Regions from separate parts of the Streptomyces sp. CA-111067 genome, predicted to be linked through region 2. Evidence: riboswitches for the same ligand, from Rfam matches in the RefSeq annotation. Region 2 holds a riboswitch; each other region holds the start of a gene.
What was found. Region 2 has a riboswitch for S-adenosylmethionine ahead of thrC (threonine synthase). Riboswitches for the same ligand answer to the same signal wherever they lie in the genome.
Positions count from the first base shown of each region.

Region 1: another riboswitch for S-adenosylmethionine. It lies ahead of ACQPW6_RS08265 (aminotransferase class V-fold PLP-dependent enzyme); the one in region 2 lies ahead of thrC (threonine synthase).
Region 3: another riboswitch for S-adenosylmethionine. It lies ahead of ACQPW6_RS00755 (putative leader peptide); the one in region 2 lies ahead of thrC (threonine synthase).
Region 4: another riboswitch for S-adenosylmethionine. It lies ahead of ACQPW6_RS14140 (putative leader peptide); the one in region 2 lies ahead of thrC (threonine synthase).

Region 1 is NZ_CP192103.1:1,891,884-1,895,671, reverse strand. It holds gene qcrB (cytochrome bc1 complex cytochrome b subunit) at 1-391, shown strand, start outside; gene trpD (anthranilate phosphoribosyltransferase) at 641-1,705, shown strand; SAM riboswitch class IV at 1,791-1,907, shown strand; gene ACQPW6_RS08265 (aminotransferase class V-fold PLP-dependent enzyme) at 2,071-3,447, shown strand; gene ACQPW6_RS08260 (Lrp/AsnC family transcriptional regulator) at 3,491-3,772, opposite strand; gene ACQPW6_RS08255 (rhomboid family intramembrane serine protease) at 3,769-3,788, opposite strand, start outside.
Region 2 is NZ_CP192103.1:3,459,331-3,463,118, reverse strand. It holds gene ACQPW6_RS15055 (alpha,alpha-trehalose-phosphate synthase (UDP-forming)) at 1-181, opposite strand, end outside; gene ACQPW6_RS15050 (glucosyl-3-phosphoglycerate synthase) at 461-1,426, opposite strand; SAM riboswitch class I at 1,638-1,767, shown strand; gene thrC (threonine synthase) at 1,785-3,077, shown strand; gene ACQPW6_RS15040 (MoaD/ThiS family protein) at 3,074-3,349, shown strand.
Region 3 is NZ_CP192103.1:176,107-179,894, forward strand. It holds gene gap (type I glyceraldehyde-3-phosphate dehydrogenase) at 1-159, shown strand, start outside; gene ACQPW6_RS00745 (hypothetical protein) at 324-1,187, shown strand; gene ACQPW6_RS00750 (cytochrome P450 family protein) at 1,227-2,426, opposite strand; SAM riboswitch class IV at 2,595-2,707, shown strand; gene ACQPW6_RS00755 (putative leader peptide) at 2,763-2,867, shown strand; gene ACQPW6_RS00760 (ABC transporter substrate-binding protein) at 3,009-3,788, shown strand, end outside.
Region 4 is NZ_CP192103.1:3,256,864-3,260,651, reverse strand. It holds gene ACQPW6_RS14150 (amino acid ABC transporter permease) at 1-574, opposite strand, end outside; gene ACQPW6_RS14145 (putative leader peptide) at 884-1,012, opposite strand; SAM riboswitch class IV at 1,198-1,312, shown strand; gene ACQPW6_RS14140 (putative leader peptide) at 1,353-1,514, shown strand; gene ACQPW6_RS14135 (LLM class flavin-dependent oxidoreductase) at 1,782-2,996, shown strand; gene ACQPW6_RS14130 (NtaA/DmoA family FMN-dependent monooxygenase) at 3,131-3,788, shown strand, end outside.

The DNA of each region.
Region 1 (3,788 bases), 1.6 Mb from region 2:
CACCTGGTTCGTCAGGGTGAGCTTCTTCGTCCTGCCGGCGCTGGCGTTCTTCGCGACCAGAAGGATCTGCATGGGGCTCCAGCGACGGGACCGCGACAAGGTGCTGCACGGCCGGGAGAGCGGCATCATCAAGCGGCTGCCGCACGGCGAGTTCATCGAGGTGCACGAGCCGCTCTCGCAGGAGCAGCGGCACATCCTCACCGCCCACGTCCAGCCGCAGCCGTTCGAGCTCGGCCCCGAGGTCGACGAGAACGGGGTGCACCGCAAGGTCAACCCGATCGACAAGGTGCGCGCGAAGCTCTCCCGCGGTTTCTACGGCGAGCAGAGCCAGATTCCGAAGCCGACGGTGGAGGAATACGAGGAGATCACCAGCGGCCACGGCCATCACTAGCCGTTCCGCTTAGCTCGACGCTTCAACCGGGCCGGTGGCCCGCCCCAGCCGGGGGCGGCCACCGGCCCGGTGCGTTGTGCCCCGGCATCACCAGGGGCGCGGGGAACTGCGCGACGAGCCACGACGGTGCCGCAGTCGAAGGTGAACCTCGGGCGGGGGTGTCCGCAGTGCGGGCGGTAAGGCTTGCCCTGCGCCTTGCGTGGATAGGCTGGGCGGGCCCAGCAGAGGCCCCTTTTCAGGAGCGTGACCATGAGCGTTGTGAACCCCGCCGGAGGCGACCGCACGGCTCCGCGTTCCTGGCCCGACATACTGACCACCCTGATCGCCCGCCAGGACCTCGCCGAGGACGACACCGACTGGGCGATGAACGCCATCATGAACGGCGAAGCCACCGACGTGCAGATCGCCGGGTTCGCGGTCGCCCTGCGCGCCAAGGGCGAGACCGTGCAGGAAGTCGCCGGCATGGTCAGGGCCATGTACGCGCACGCCATCACCATCGAGGTCCCCGGCCCGTCCGTGGACATCGTCGGCACCGGCGGCGACCGCGCCAGGACCGTCAACATCTCCACGATGTCCGCCATAGTGGTGGCCGGCACCGGCACGAAGGTCGTCAAGCACGGCAACCGCGCCGCGTCCTCCGCGAGCGGCGCCTCCGACGTCCTCGGACTCCTCGGCGTCAACCTGGAGCTGACCCCGGAGCGGGTCGTGGAGGTCGCGGCGGAAGCGGGCATCACGTTCTGCTTCGCCGCCAGGTTCCACCCGGCCCTGCGCCATGTGGCGGCGGCCCGCAGGGAGCTGGGCGTGGCGACCACGTTCAACTTCCTCGGCCCGCTGACCAACCCGGCCCGGGTACGCGCCCAGGCCACCGGGGTCGCCAACCTGCGGGCCGCGCCGATCATGGCCGGCGTGCTGGCCGAGCGCGGCTCGTCCGCGCTGGTCTTCCGCGGTGACGACGGCCTGGACGAGCTGACCACGACGGCCACCTCGCAGGTGTGGGTGGTCGGTGGCGGCAAGGTCGAGCAGGTGTCCTTCGACCCGCGGGACGTCGGCCTGCCGATCGTGCCGGTTGAGGCGCTGCGCGGCGCCGACCCGGCCTACAACGCAAAGGTCGCCCGCCGGGTGCTGGCCGGCGAGACCGGGCCGGTCAGGGACGCGGTGCTGCTGAACTCCGCGGCCGCCCTGGTCGCGCTCAACCCGGCCGGCGGATCGCTGGAGGAGCAGATCGCGGCGGGCATGGTGACGGCCGCGGAGTCGATCGACTCGGGCGCCGCGGCGGCCGTGCTCGACCGCTGGGTGGCCGCCACCAACGCCTGACGATCCGTGCCGCGCGCACAAGATGCCGTCCCAATGTCCGGACAGCATCTTGTGCGCGTTCCGGCATATGGCAGAATGCTTTTCAGGTCACGAGTGACAGCGCAAAGGCCCCGGCTCGCTGTCCGGCAACCCTCCGTCCGAGGCGGGGTGCCCCGGGTGATGACCAGGCTGTGAGCAGCGAGGCTCATAGCAAGCCGGACTTGGGGAGTTCTCTCATGCGCAAGCGAATGCGATAGGGCCTGTCGGCCCCGGTTCTGCGTTCCGTATCTGCAATTCCGCCCGATGTACCAAGCGCCGCCCGGCTCCGCAGCCCCCTGCGGTCCGGTCCGAGTGCGCTGACGCCTGCTTTCCCCCGGGAGTTCGCCGTGACTGTGACCACCTCTGCCGTCGATCGTGAGATTTGTACCCCTTCGCCTGTTCTGCCGGTCCTCGGCAGGGACGTGCTGGTGCCGCTGGTCACCGGCGGCGAGGTGACCTACGCCGCCCTCGACTACGCCGCCAGCGCCCCCGCCCTCCAGCGGGTCTGGGACGACGTGGCCGCGTACGCCCCCTACTACGGCAGCGTGCACCGCGGCGCCGGCTACCTCTCGCAGCTGTCCACCGACCTGTTCGAGCAGAGCCGGGCCACGGTGGCGGAGTTCCTCGGCTGCCGCCCCGAGGACCAGCTGATCTTCACCCGGTCCACCACCGACTCGCTGAACCTGCTGGCCGCCGTCATCCCGGCCGGCACCCACGTGTTCGTCTTCGAGACCGAGCACCACGCCTCGCTGCTGCCCTGGGACCGCGCGCAGGACGCCGTCGTGACCTGTCTGCCGGCGCCGCGCACCCCCGAACAGGCGGTCGCCGCCCTGGACGTGGCCCTGCACGGCGCCCCCAAGGGACCCAAGCTGGTGTGCGTCACCGGCGCGTCCAACGTCACCGGCGAGATCTGGCCGGTACGCGAACTGGCCGCCGCCGCGCACCGGCACGGCGCCCGGATCGTCCTGGACGCCGCCCAGCTCGCCCCGCACCACCCGGTGGACGTCACCGCGCTCGACGTGGACTGGGTCGCGTTCTCCGGCCACAAGCTCTACGCGCCCTTCGGCTCCGGCGTGCTGGCCGGCCGCGCCGACTGGCTGCGGGACGCCGAGCCCTACCTCGCGGGCGGCGGCGCCAGCCGGAAGGTCGCCCGGCGCGCCGACGGCGGGCTGGACGTCGAGTGGCACAGCACCGAGGCCCGGCACGAGGCCGGTTCGCCCAACGTCATCGGCGGGTACGCCATCGCGGCGGCCTGCAAGGCGCTCACCGAGACCGGGTTCGACCAGCTGGTCGCCCGCGAGCAGCAGTTGCTGGCCCGGCTGCGGGCGGGCCTGGCCGAACTGCCCGAGGTGCACGTGCTGTCGCTGTTCGGCGCGGACGCGCCCCAGGTGGGCGTGCTGTCCTTCGTCGTGCAGGGCTGGAACAGCTCGCACTTCGCGGCGGCGCTCTCCGCCGAGTACGGGATCGGCGTCCGCGACGGCCTGTTCTGCGCGCACCCGCTGGTGCGGACGCTGCTCGGCGCGGAGGACGACGAGCCGGGCGAGTGCGGCGCTCCCGAGGCCGCCCCCGGCGAGCGCTCCCTGAACGCGATCCGGGTGAGCTTCGGAGCGGGCACCCCCGACGAGCACATCGACCGCTTCCTGTCGGCAGCGCGCACCCTCATCCGCGACGGCGCCGCCTGGACCTACCGCACCGAGAACGGCCGCTGCGTCCCGGCCGCGTAGAAAAACTCAGCCTGCCCGGCGTTCGGCGTCAGGCCGTTTGGGGTCAGGCGTCGAGGCCGATCGCGAACGCGGCTTCCAGGTCGTGTTGGGAGTACGTACGGAAGGCGACGTGCGTGTCGGTCACCTCGACGCCGGGGATCTTGCTGATCCGGCCGGGGATCACATCCGCGAGGTCGTCGTGACGAGCGACCCGCACCATCGCCACCAGGTCGTACGTCCCGGTCACCGAGTACACCTCGCTGACGTGCTCCAGCGCGGCGATCGACTCCGCGATCTCCGGAATCCTGTCGACAGAGGTCTTGATGAGCACGATCGCGGTGATCACGGCTGGATGTCTCCTT
Region 2 (3,788 bases):
CGGCGCACACCCAGACGGCCCCGGCCTCCGGCCCGATCGCGCTCAGCCCCGAGACGAGCCCGCCCCCGCCGCGCCTGCTCTCCAGTTCCCCGTCGTCCCCCAAGGAGTACGAGACGGGCCCCCGATTGGAGGCGACAAGAATCCGAGCGGCATGTTCTTCCGAACCGGCAAGGTCAACCATGCGGCCAGCTTAGCCAGCGGCCCGCACCCTCAAACGTCCACCGTGCGCTCCCGGCCACCCCCGGCTTTTTGCGGCTCCCGCCGCGTAGGCGCGAGCGGACCGCTTTTCAGGGGCGCGGGGAACTGCGCCACCAGCCCACCACCGACCGTTGGCCGGGAAACAACAGGACCAGCCCCTTCGGGCCGGTGGTAAGGCGCGCCGCCGTCGTGGCTGGTCGCGCAGTTCCCCGCGCCCCTGAAGCCGGGCGTAGCCGGGAGCGTCTGGTGCGGCCGGGGCCGGCTACGCCACCTTCCGGGTTGCGTACTCCGGGATCGTGCGCATCGGGGGGCGTTCGTCCGCGTCCACCTCGTAGGTGCGGGGGGCGAAACCCCCGCCCGGTGCGCGGTGGAACTGCGTGAGCCGGGGCCGCACCAGGCCCCGCGAGAGGCGGAGCTGGGCCGTGCGGTAGATCGCCGCGGCCATCCGGCCGAGCGCCTGGCCGTCCTGGTGGCGGTGGTGGCGCACGCCGACGTCCACCTGGGCCAGCCCGTCGAGCCCCACCACGCCGAGCGCGTCGATGAGCATGGCCAGCTCCACCCCGTAGCCCACCGGAAACGGCAGCCCCTCAAGCAGTGACCGCCGCGCCGCGTACTCCCCGCCCAGCGGCTGCACGAAACCGGCCAGCCGCGGCCAGTGCAGGTTCAGCAGCGGCCGCGCCACCAGCTCCGTGACCCGGCCACCGCCGGCCGGCAGCACCGTCCCGCCGGTCTCCAGCGGCCGGTCGTACATCGCCTTGACCAGCTGCACCCCGGGCTCGGTGAGCAGCGGCCCGACGATCCCGGAGACGAACCGCGTGTCGAACTCCCGCAGGTCCGCGTCCACGAAGCAGACGATCTCCCCGCTGGTCACCAGCAGCGACCGCCACAGCACCTCGCCCTTGCCCGGCACGGCCGGCAGCCGCGGCAGGATCTCGTCCCGCCGCACCACCCGCGCCCCGGCCGCCGCGGCGACGGCCGCCGTGCCGTCCCGGGAGCCGGAGTCGATCACCACCACCTCGTCCACCAGCGGCACCGCCGCCGACATCAGGTCCCGGCGGATCGCCGCCACGATCGCCCCGACCGTCGCCTCCTCGTCGAGCGCCGGCAGCACCACGCTGATCGTGCCCCGCTCCCCGGCGGCCCGTTTCGCCGCGAGCAGCACGTCAAGCGGCCGGTCGGCCGCCGACCAGGACCGGCGGGTCAGCCACCGCTCCACCTCATCGAGCACGTCGGACGTCTCCTTGTGGTTCGTGACACATCGATACCGGCCATAATCAGACAAAAGTTCCGACGCGGCCTCGCGCGCCACATCTCGCGGACCGGACGACCATCTCAGCTGTCACCCTCGTCGGTTACAGTCTTGAACAACGCGTATGACCGCCGCATGCCGGGGGTCAGCGCGGGACAAACGCCCGGAGCCAGAGCATCCGGTGCCATACCGCTCATCCAGAGGGGCAGAGGGAACGGCCCGTTGAAGCCCCGGCAACCCTCCCGCCGACCGCGAGGTCACACGGTGGGGAAGGTGCCAATTCCGTCTCGTGGCGACGTCCGTCACGGGGAAGATGAGGAGAAAGGGCCTCGCCATCATGTCTGTCCAGACAATCGCCGGCACCCAGGACAACCCCTCGACCCCCGCCTTCGGGCCGGCGGCGGCACTGTCCTGCCGGGAGTGCGGCACCCGCTTCCCGCTGAGCCCGATCTTCGCCTGCGTGGAGTGTTTCGGGCCGCTCGAAGTGGCCTACGACCTCCCCGCCGGCGACCCGGAGGCGCTGCGCGCCCGGATCGAGGCCGGCCCGGCCAACATCTGGCGGTACGCCCCGCTGCTGCCGGTCCCGGCCGACGTCCAGACCAAGCCGAACCTGAACCCGGGCTGGACCAAGCTCGTCAAGGCCGACCACCTGGCCGCCGAGCTGGGCGTCACCGGCGGCCTGTACGTCAAGGACGACTCCGGCAACCCGACGCACTCCTTCAAGGACCGCGTGGTGGCCATCGCCCTTGAGGCGGCCCGCACCTTCGGCCTCACCACGCTGTCCTGCTCCTCCACCGGCAACCTGGCCGGCGCGGTCGGCGCCGCCGCCGCCCGGGCCGGCTTCCGCTCCTGCGTGTTCATCCCGCACGACCTGGAGGCCGGCAAGGTCGTGATGGCCGCGGTCTACGGCGGCGAGCTGGTCGCGATCGAGGGCGGCTACGACGACGTGAACCGTTTCTGCTCGGAGCTGATCGGCGACCCGATCGGCGAGGGCTGGGGCTTCGTCAACGTCAACCTGCGCCCCTACTACGGCGAGGGCTCCAAGACGCTGGCCTACGAGATCGCCGAGCAGCTCGGCTGGCACCTGCCGGACAACCTGGTGATCCCGATCGCCTCAGGATCCCAGCTCACCAAGATCGACAAGGGGCTGCAGGAGCTGATCAAGCTCGGCCTGGTGCCGGACAAGGCATACAAGATCTACGGTGCCCAGGCCGAGGGCTGCTCGCCGGTCTCGGCCGCGTTCAAGGCCGGGCTGGACGTCGTACGGCCGGTGAAGCCGGACACCATCGCCAAGTCGCTGGCCATCGGCAACCCGGCGGACGGCCCGTACGTGCTGGACATCGCCCGGCGGACCGGCGGCGCGGTGGAGGACGTCAACGACGAGCAGATCGTGGACGCCATCAAGCTGCTGGCGCGCACTGAGGGCATCTTCGCGGAGACCGCCGGCGGGGTGACGGTGGGAGTGCTGCGCAAGCTGATCGAGTCCGGGCAGCTCGACCCGGCCGCCGAGACCGTCGTACTCAACACCGGCGACGGCCTGAAGACCCTGGACGCGGTGGCACCGACCACCGGACCCACCGCGACCATCCGCCCGACCGTTGCCGCGTTCCGAGAGGCTGGCCTCGCATGAGTGCATCCGTCCGTATCCCGACCATCCTGCGTACGTACACCGGCGGCCAGGCCGAGGTGCCGGCCGAGGGCGGCACGCTCGCCGAGGTCATCGCGTCGCTGGAGGAGAATCACGCGGGTATTTCCGCTCGGGTTCTTGATGACACCGGAAAGCTCCGTCGTTTCGTCAACGTGTATGTAAATGATGACGATGTCCGCTTTTCCGAGGGTCTCGCCACGGCTGTTCCGGACGGCGCCAGCGTCTCGATCATTCCCGCGGTCGCGGGTGGTTGAACCATCCCGCACACTGATCTGACAAAGATCTGACGTCGGTCGGCGGCCGGCGGTGTGAGACCCGCCGAAATGTGCCCCGTTCACCCCTTTGTGGTGAGCGGGGCACTGTTGCACCTGGCACGGGAGGGGGCGGGTGCGGGGCGGAAGTTTCAAAGTTGTACGGTTGCCGGGGGCAAGTGCCCCCCATCGACGGTCAGTGCGGCGATTTATCGCCAAATTCACGTGACGAATGTCCCGTTGGTGAGCTATGTCAGGCCCGAGATGCCCCGCATTATCGATTTATCACGGGCTATTTCCGATCGGTCACGCCAAGAATTCTCGTCCGATTGACCTGTTGCACTGGGCATCCGTGCAGATACATTCAGCCGCGGTCGACGCGTTCCGGCGCACACCTCTCGTGGCTCTCCCTGCCGAAGGTAAGGGGTCCTACCCGGGGTGA
Region 3 (3,788 bases), 3.3 Mb from region 2:
GTCTCCAGCGACATCACCGGCCAGGCCGCCTCCGCCGTCTTCGACTCCGCCCTCACCCGCGCCGACGGCAGGCACATCAAGGTGGTCGCCTGGTACGACAACGAGTGGGGCTTCTCCAACCGCGTCATCGACACCCTCGAACTGCTGGCCGGCAGCTGACCGGGCAGGGCCGGCTCCGGGCAGCCGGCCCGGCGTACGCGCGGTACGCCGCCTGAGGTACGGGACGTCGTAGGTCCGCCCGGTCCTGGACGCCTTTCCCGTCTGACCGCAACCGCGCCCGCGACCCGGCCGTCCCCGCCGTTGACGGCAAGGGGGCGGCCGAAATGACGTTCGACAAAGGGCTGATCGCGGTGTGCGCGGCGGCGGCGGCGTTCGTGCTGTGGCGGCTCGGGCGGTACGTGGCCGACGGCGGCGGCCGCCGCTCGGTGCGCGTACCGGCCCGGGTGGTGCGGGTACGGGAACCGGCGAAGGAGGGCGCCTTCCGGGCGGCGGGGATCCCCGCCGAGATCGCCTTCGTCGCGCCGGACACCGGGCGGGAGACCGTGCTCGGCACGGGGGGACGGCGGGGCGGCCGGCTGGACGCGGCCTGGCTCGGCCGCAGGGTCGAGGTGCGCTACCCGCCGGGCCGGCCGGAGCAGTTCCGGGTGGTGACCGGGCCGCGCGCCCCGGACCGTGACCAAGTGGCGCTCGCCGTCGGCCTGTTCGTCCCCGTCGCCGCGCTGGTCGCCCGCTTCACCACCGAGGGCGGCTTCCATGCCGCGCTGGTCGGCTTCGGCGTGCTGTGGGCGGCGGGCAGTGCGACGGTGCTGGTGCTCACGGCGGCCGAACGGGCCCGCCGCCGGGCGCGGCTGGCCGCGCGGGACATCACCGCCGGGCAGGTCGTCGCCGTGCTGGCGTCCCGGTACGACACCGACGAGGCGCCGGGGCCCGGTGTCGTGTTCACCCCGGTCGTCACCTTCACCACCCGTGACGGCCATCTGGTCACCGCCGTCTGCCCGTTCGGCAGCTCGGGCCGCCGCGACTGGACCGGCCGCGAGGTCGGCGTGCGCTACGCCCGCTCCGACCCGTCCGTCATCAGCCTCGGCCTCCTCGGCGACCGGCTGCTGGCGGCCGGCGGTCTGCTGCTGCTCGTCTTCTTCCTCGCCTTCGGGGCCGCCCTGACCGCGGTCGGCCTGCTGCTGTCCTGACGGTGACGTGGGCCGCCGTCCCCGTCCTGCCGAGTCCGATCACCAGCGCACCGGCAGCCGCTCGGGACCGCGGATCAGCAGGCCGCCGCGCCGGCTGAGGGTGCCGGGATCGGCGTCGAGCGCCAGCCCGGGGAACCGTTCGAGCAGTCCGCGCAGCGCGATCCGGGCCTCCAGCCGGGCCAGCGGCGCGCCCAGGCAGTAGTGCAGGCCGTGGCCGAAGGCCAGGTGGCCGCGCGTGTCGCGGCGGATGTCGAACGCGTCGGGGCCGGGGAAGCGGGCCCCGTCCCGTCCGGCGTCGCCGATCGCGATCAGCACCAGCTGCCCGTCGCCGGGGATCACCGCGCCGCCGATCGGCACCGGCTCCGTGGTGAAGCGGAAGGTGGTGGTCTCCACCGGCCCGTCGTAGCGCAGGATCTCCTCCACCGCCCCGTCGAGCAGGCCGTCGGGGTCGGCGCGCAGCGCGGCCCACTGGTCGGGGTGGGTGAGCAGCGCCAGGACGCCGTTCGCGATCAGGTTGACGGTGGTCTCGTGCCCGGCGACCAGCAGCAGCCACGCCATCCCGAGCAGTTCCTCGCCGCTGAGCCGGTCGCCGTCCTCGTCGGCGGTGTGGATCAGCGCGCTCATCAGGTCGTCGCCGTGCATGGCCCGCTTGGCGGCGAGCAGGGCGCCGAGATAGCCGTTCAGCGCCTCCTCCGCCGCTCGGCGGGCATCGGGCTCGGCGCCTCCCAGGGAGGTGTTGGACCAGTGGCGGAACCGGTCGTGGTCGAGGAACGGGACGCCGAGGAGCTCGCAGATCACGGCGATCGGCAGCGGGAAGGCGAGGGCGTCCACGAGGTCGGCGCGGCGGGACGGTTCCGCCGCCATCGCGTCGAGCAAGCCGCCGGCGATCTCCCGCACCCGGGGCTCCATCGCCGCCACCCGCCGCGGGGTGAACTCCCGGGCCGCGAGCCGGCGCAGGCGGGTGTGCGACGGCGGATCGGAGCTCAGCATGGTGCGCCCGGCCGCCTTCTGCCGCAGCTCCAGCCGGGGCGCGGCCTTCGCCCACACCTTGGACAGCCTGGCGTCGGACAGCGCGGCGCGGCCCGCCTCGTACCCGACGACCAGCCACGCCTCGTGGCCCTCGGGCATCAGCACCCGGTGGACCGGTCCGCGAGCCCGCAGCTCGGCGTAGAGCGGGTAGGGGTCGCGGCGGAAGTCCTCGCCGAGTGCGGCGAGGTCGACGACGGCTTCGGTGGTCATACCGCGACCTTACGAAGCGCGCGGGCGGGAGGCCGCGCATCACCGCTTCCGGTCGGCGACATGGCGCGATAACGACCGGCGCGGGTCGCGGTGCGGGTGGGGGATGAACGGGTCGGTGGCCGAAGGTGGGCATTGCCCAAAGCCTTCCGAGCGGCTAGCGTGATTCACGGTTATGAGCGTCAGCATCAAGCCCTGGCTCGCTGACCGGCAACCCTCCGCCGCGGTGGGGTGCTCCAGGTGACGACCCGACAGGACGGACGGCCGTTCTGTAAGCGCGAGGCCCCAGGGCCGGATGAGTGCGAGGTGATCCACGTGCGAGTACGACACTCCGCCGGCGTGTGCCATCCGCACGGGTCCTTCGAGCTGCGCGCCACCCGGCGCCACGTCGATCTGCTCCGGGTGAGCAGCGCACTGTGTCCCGGGGCGCGCCCGGTCCGCTGAGGCCGGCCGCCCGCCCCCTCCGCACGCCCTTTCGCCAGGCACCTTCTCCTGGCGCACAGCTTCTCCAGGCACACAGCACAGCGCCACCGGCCTGACGGCCGGTCGGGTGCCCCTCTCCCCTGCCCGGAAACGAGAATCCTCATGCCCCGTCAGATCGGACCGATCCGGCACGGCCGCGGCGCGCTGTTAGCCGGCGCCGCCGCACTGCTGACCCTCACCGCCTGCACGAGCGCGAAGAACGACGACGGGCCCGGCGCCACCGGCTCCGCGGCGAAGGCCCTGACCATCGGCACCACCGACCAGGTGACCAGCCTTGACCCGGCCGGCTCCTGGGACGCCGGCTCCGGCACTGTCGAGGACGAGGTGTACGCCACCCTGCTCACCACCAGGAACGGCTCCTCGCAGGTGGTGCCCAACCTGGCCTCGGCGGTGAAGCTGACCGGCCCCAAGGAGTACACCGCCACCCTCAAGGCCGGGCTGACCTTCGCCAACGGGCACCAACTGACGTCTTCCGACGTGAAGTTCAGCTTCGACCGGCAGCTGCGGATCGCCGACAAGAACGGCCCCTCGTCGCTGCTCCACAACCTCGCCTCGGTGGCGGCGCCGAACCCCACCACGGTCGTCTTCACCCTCAGGTCCGCCGACGACACGCTCTTCCCGCAGGTGCTGTCCACCGCGGCCGGCTACATCGCCGACGAGCAGGTCTTCCCCGCCGACCGGATCCTCGACGACACCGCCGTCGTCGCCGCGAAGCCGTGGGAGGGCCCGTACGCGATCGGCAGCTACCAGAAGAACTCGCTGATCTCGTTCACCGCCAACAGCGGCTACCGGGGCCTGCTCGGCACCCCGAAGACCGCCCGGGTCCAGCTGAAGTACTACACCGACGCCGGCAACCTCAAGCTCGACGTGCAGCAGGGCACC
Region 4 (3,788 bases), 200 kb from region 2:
CGGCGAACTCGTGGCCGAACGGCACGCCCACCGACAACCGCGGGTAGAGCGAGGCGAGTTCGTACCAGAAGAGCAGCTGCACCAGCGGCGGCACCGAGCGGATCAGCCAGACGAAGCCGAAGCTCAGCGAGCTCAGCACCGGGTTGCGGGACAGCCGCATCGCGGCCACCCCGATGCCGAGCAGGTAGCCGCTGGACATCACGGCGGCGGTGAGCCACAAGGTGAGTTCGAGGCCGTGCATGATCGAGCCGCGCAGGAAGTAGTGGCCGACGACGTGCCACTGGAAGCGGTCGTTGGCGACCAGGGTGTGGACCAGCATCGCGAACAGTACGAGCAGCACGGCCGCGGAGATCCACTGGCCGGGGTGGCGCAGCGGCACCAGCTTCGCGGACAGCAGCTCCTCGTCGTCGGGCCTGCGGTCCAGGGAACGGCGGTCCAGGGCCCCGCTGTCCGACGGTCGGCCGTCCGGCGTCCGGCCCGCCGCTTTGGACAGGTCGGGAGGCGTGGGTGCGGGGTCGGGCGGCGGGTGTCCCGGCGCGGCGGTGGCCGGTCCTGAGGTGTCGTGCTGGGTCATCGGCGGGGTTCCCGTCTCGTCGGGGTACCGCGGCGGCGCGCATGCGGGCGCGACGGCCCCGCGCGGGGGCCGGTGCGCCGCGGGCGGCTACCGGGAGGAAGGCGTAAGGAGGCGTGGGCGCGCACGTCCCGGCCGCACGCCGATGACCGGCGCCACGTCAACTGCCGAGGAGCGAGCGGGAGTTCGAGGCCGGCCGGGCGAACCGTCGATCCCGGAAAGACGGGACGAGGGCGAACGGCGGCTCAGCGGGAATGCGGTGCGGCGCGCGTTCACCGAGCGCTCAGGCTCCGGCGCGTCGCCGTCGAACGGTCAGTGGACCGCGGGCGTTTCCGGACACAGCGCGCTGCTGACCCGGAGCAGGTCGACATGCCGCCGGGTCACCGGGGTCTGGAACGAGCCGCGGGGGCACAGCTCGTGGTCGCGCCGGTCGGCGTCCATGTGTCCCATCCCCTCGGTCGCGTCGCTCTGGTGGCCCGCTCAGAAGGGCCTATGCCTACAGCACGTTAACCGCAGGGCGGCGGTTGGACAATCCCCCGGCCGCCCCGACCGGGCCGGAGCGACGCAGGTCACTCCGGGCGGGAGGGGATTGTGTTCGAGCGCGCGACGGAGTTACCGTGCTTGCAGGTCATGAGCGTCAGCAACCAAGGCCCTGGCCGGCTGACCGGCAACCCTCTGTCGCGGTGGGGTGCTCCAGGTGACGACCCGGCGGAGCCGAAGACGGCTCGGCAAGTGCGAGCTCGAACAGGCGCGAGCCGATCGGGACGGGGAGGTGTCGGCGGTGCGGAAGACCACTGAGCGGTCGATGCCGGGCATCCTCATGTTCTCCCGCCGGCACATCGACCTCCAGCGTGTCGCCGGCGCCCTGTGTCCGGGCGCACCGGCGACCGCGCCCCGCTGTCCGGAGTTCCGGACCGCCGCGCTGCCGCGCACCGCCGGCTGACCTCCGGCCGCGCTCTCCCCGCTCCGCCCTCCCCCTCGTCTCCGCCGAACCCGCCCTGGGCCGTGCGCCCGGCGCGGGCCCCGTCCGGCATGCCCGCGCCCGCCGGCGCGCCGCTCACGCGGCTCATGCCGCTCATGCCGCAACCCCGCCACGCCGCAACGAAGCGGCAACTCCCTTACTTCTCAAGGCCGTTACGCCGCCAGGCCCGGTGAGCGGCCGTCCGCCTGCGACCCGTCCGCGCAGATCCGAGCAGGAAGCGGTACGCCCATGTCCCGTCCGACCACCCACCTCCATCTGGCCGTCGCCCTCGACGGCGCGGGCTGGCACCCCGCGGCCTGGCGGGAGGCCGACGCCCGGCCCGCCGACCTGTTCGGCGCCCCGTACTGGGCCGGCCTGGCCGCCGAGGCCGAACGCGGCCTGCTCGACCTGATCACCATCGAGGACTCGCTCGGCCCGCAGGGCCCGCCCTTCAACAGCCCCGCCGGCTCCGACAACCGCACCGACCAGGTGCGCGGCCGGCTGGACGCGGTGCTCACCGCCGCCCGGATCGCCCCGCTGACCCGGCACATCGGACTGGTGCCGACCGCGGTGGTCACCCACACCGAGCCCTTCCACCTGTCCAAGGCGATCGCCACCCTCGACTACGTCAGCGGCGGCCGGGCCGGCGTGCAGGTCAGGGTGTCGGGCAAGGCCGACGAGGCCGCGCACTTCGGCCGCCGCACGCTGCCCCGGCTGCCGGTCAGCGAACTCGACTCGCCGGCCGGACTCGCCCTGCTCCAGGACCTGTTCGGCGAGGCCGCCGACTACGTGGAGGCGGTGCGGCGGCTGTGGGACAGCTGGGAGGACGAGGCCGAGATCCGCGATGTGGCCACCGGCCGCTTCATCGACCGCGACAAGCTGCACTACATCGACTTCGAGAGCCGGCACTTCAGCGTCAAGGGCCCCTCGATCACCCCGCGTCCGCCGCAGGGCCAGCCGCTGGTCGCCGCGCTCGCGCACCGCACCGAGCCCTTCCGGCTGGTCGCGGGCTCCACCGACCTCGGCTTCGTCACCCCGCACGACGCGGGCCAGGCGGCGGCGGTCATCGGCGAGATCCGCGACGAGCAGGACCGGGCCGGCCGGGCCGCCGAGACCGTGCACGTCCTCGCCGACCTGGTGGTCTTCCTGGACGAGCAGCCCGGCCGGGCCGCCGACCGCAGGGCCAGGCTGGACGGTCTGCTGGAGGCGCCGTACGCGAGCGACGCGCTGGTCTTCGCCGGCACCCCAGCCGAACTCGCCGACCTCTTCGACGACTTCGCGCCGAGCGGCCTCTCCGGCTTCCGGCTGCGGCCGGCCACCCTGCCGCACGACCTGGCGCAGATCACCCGCGGCCTGGTGCCCGAACTCCAGCGCCGCGGCGCCTTCCGGCACGAGTACGAGGCCGGCACCCTGCGCGGACTGCTCGGCCTCCCGCGCCCCGCCAACCGCTACGCCGCCGCCTGACCGTGACTGTGACCGCGACCGCCTGACCGCGACCGCGCGACCGCCCGGCCTCGGCTGCAACCGAGACCGCGACCGCCGAACGTCCCGCGTGAGCGACCCGCGCGAAGCCGAAGCCCCGAGGAGGGCGATCCCGTATGAGCAGCACGCCCAAGCAGATCCATCTCGCCGCGCACTTCCCCGGCGTCAACAACACCACCGTGTGGAGCGATCCGGCGGCCGGCAGCCAGATCGAGTTCAGCTCGTTCGTCCATCTCGCCAGAACCGCCGAACGGGCCAAGTTCGACTTCCTGTTCCTGGCCGAGGGGCTGCGGCTGCGCGAGCAGGGCGGCCGGATCCACGACCTCGACGTGGTCGGCCGGCCCGACACCTTCACGATCCTCGCCGCGCTCGCCGCCGTCACCGACCGGCTCGGCCTGGCCGGCACGATCAACTCCACGTTCAACGAACCGTACGAGGTGGCACGGCAGTTCGCCTCGCTCGACCACCTGTCGGCCGGCCGCGCCGCCTGGAACGTGGTCACCTCGTGGGACGAGTTCACCGGCGAGAACTTCCGCCGCGGCGGCTACCTCGCCCGCGAGGACCGCTACGAGCGGGCGCAGCAGTTCCTGGCCGCCGTCCGCGTGCTGCTCGACTCCTGGCAGGGAGACGAGATCGTCGCCGACAAGGCGTCCGGCGCCTTCCTGAACGCACCAGGTCCCGGCCGGTTCGACCACCATGTCGGCCAGTTCGACATCAGCGGGCACTTCAACGTGCCGCGCGGCCCGCAGGGCCACCCGGTGATCTTCCAGGCCG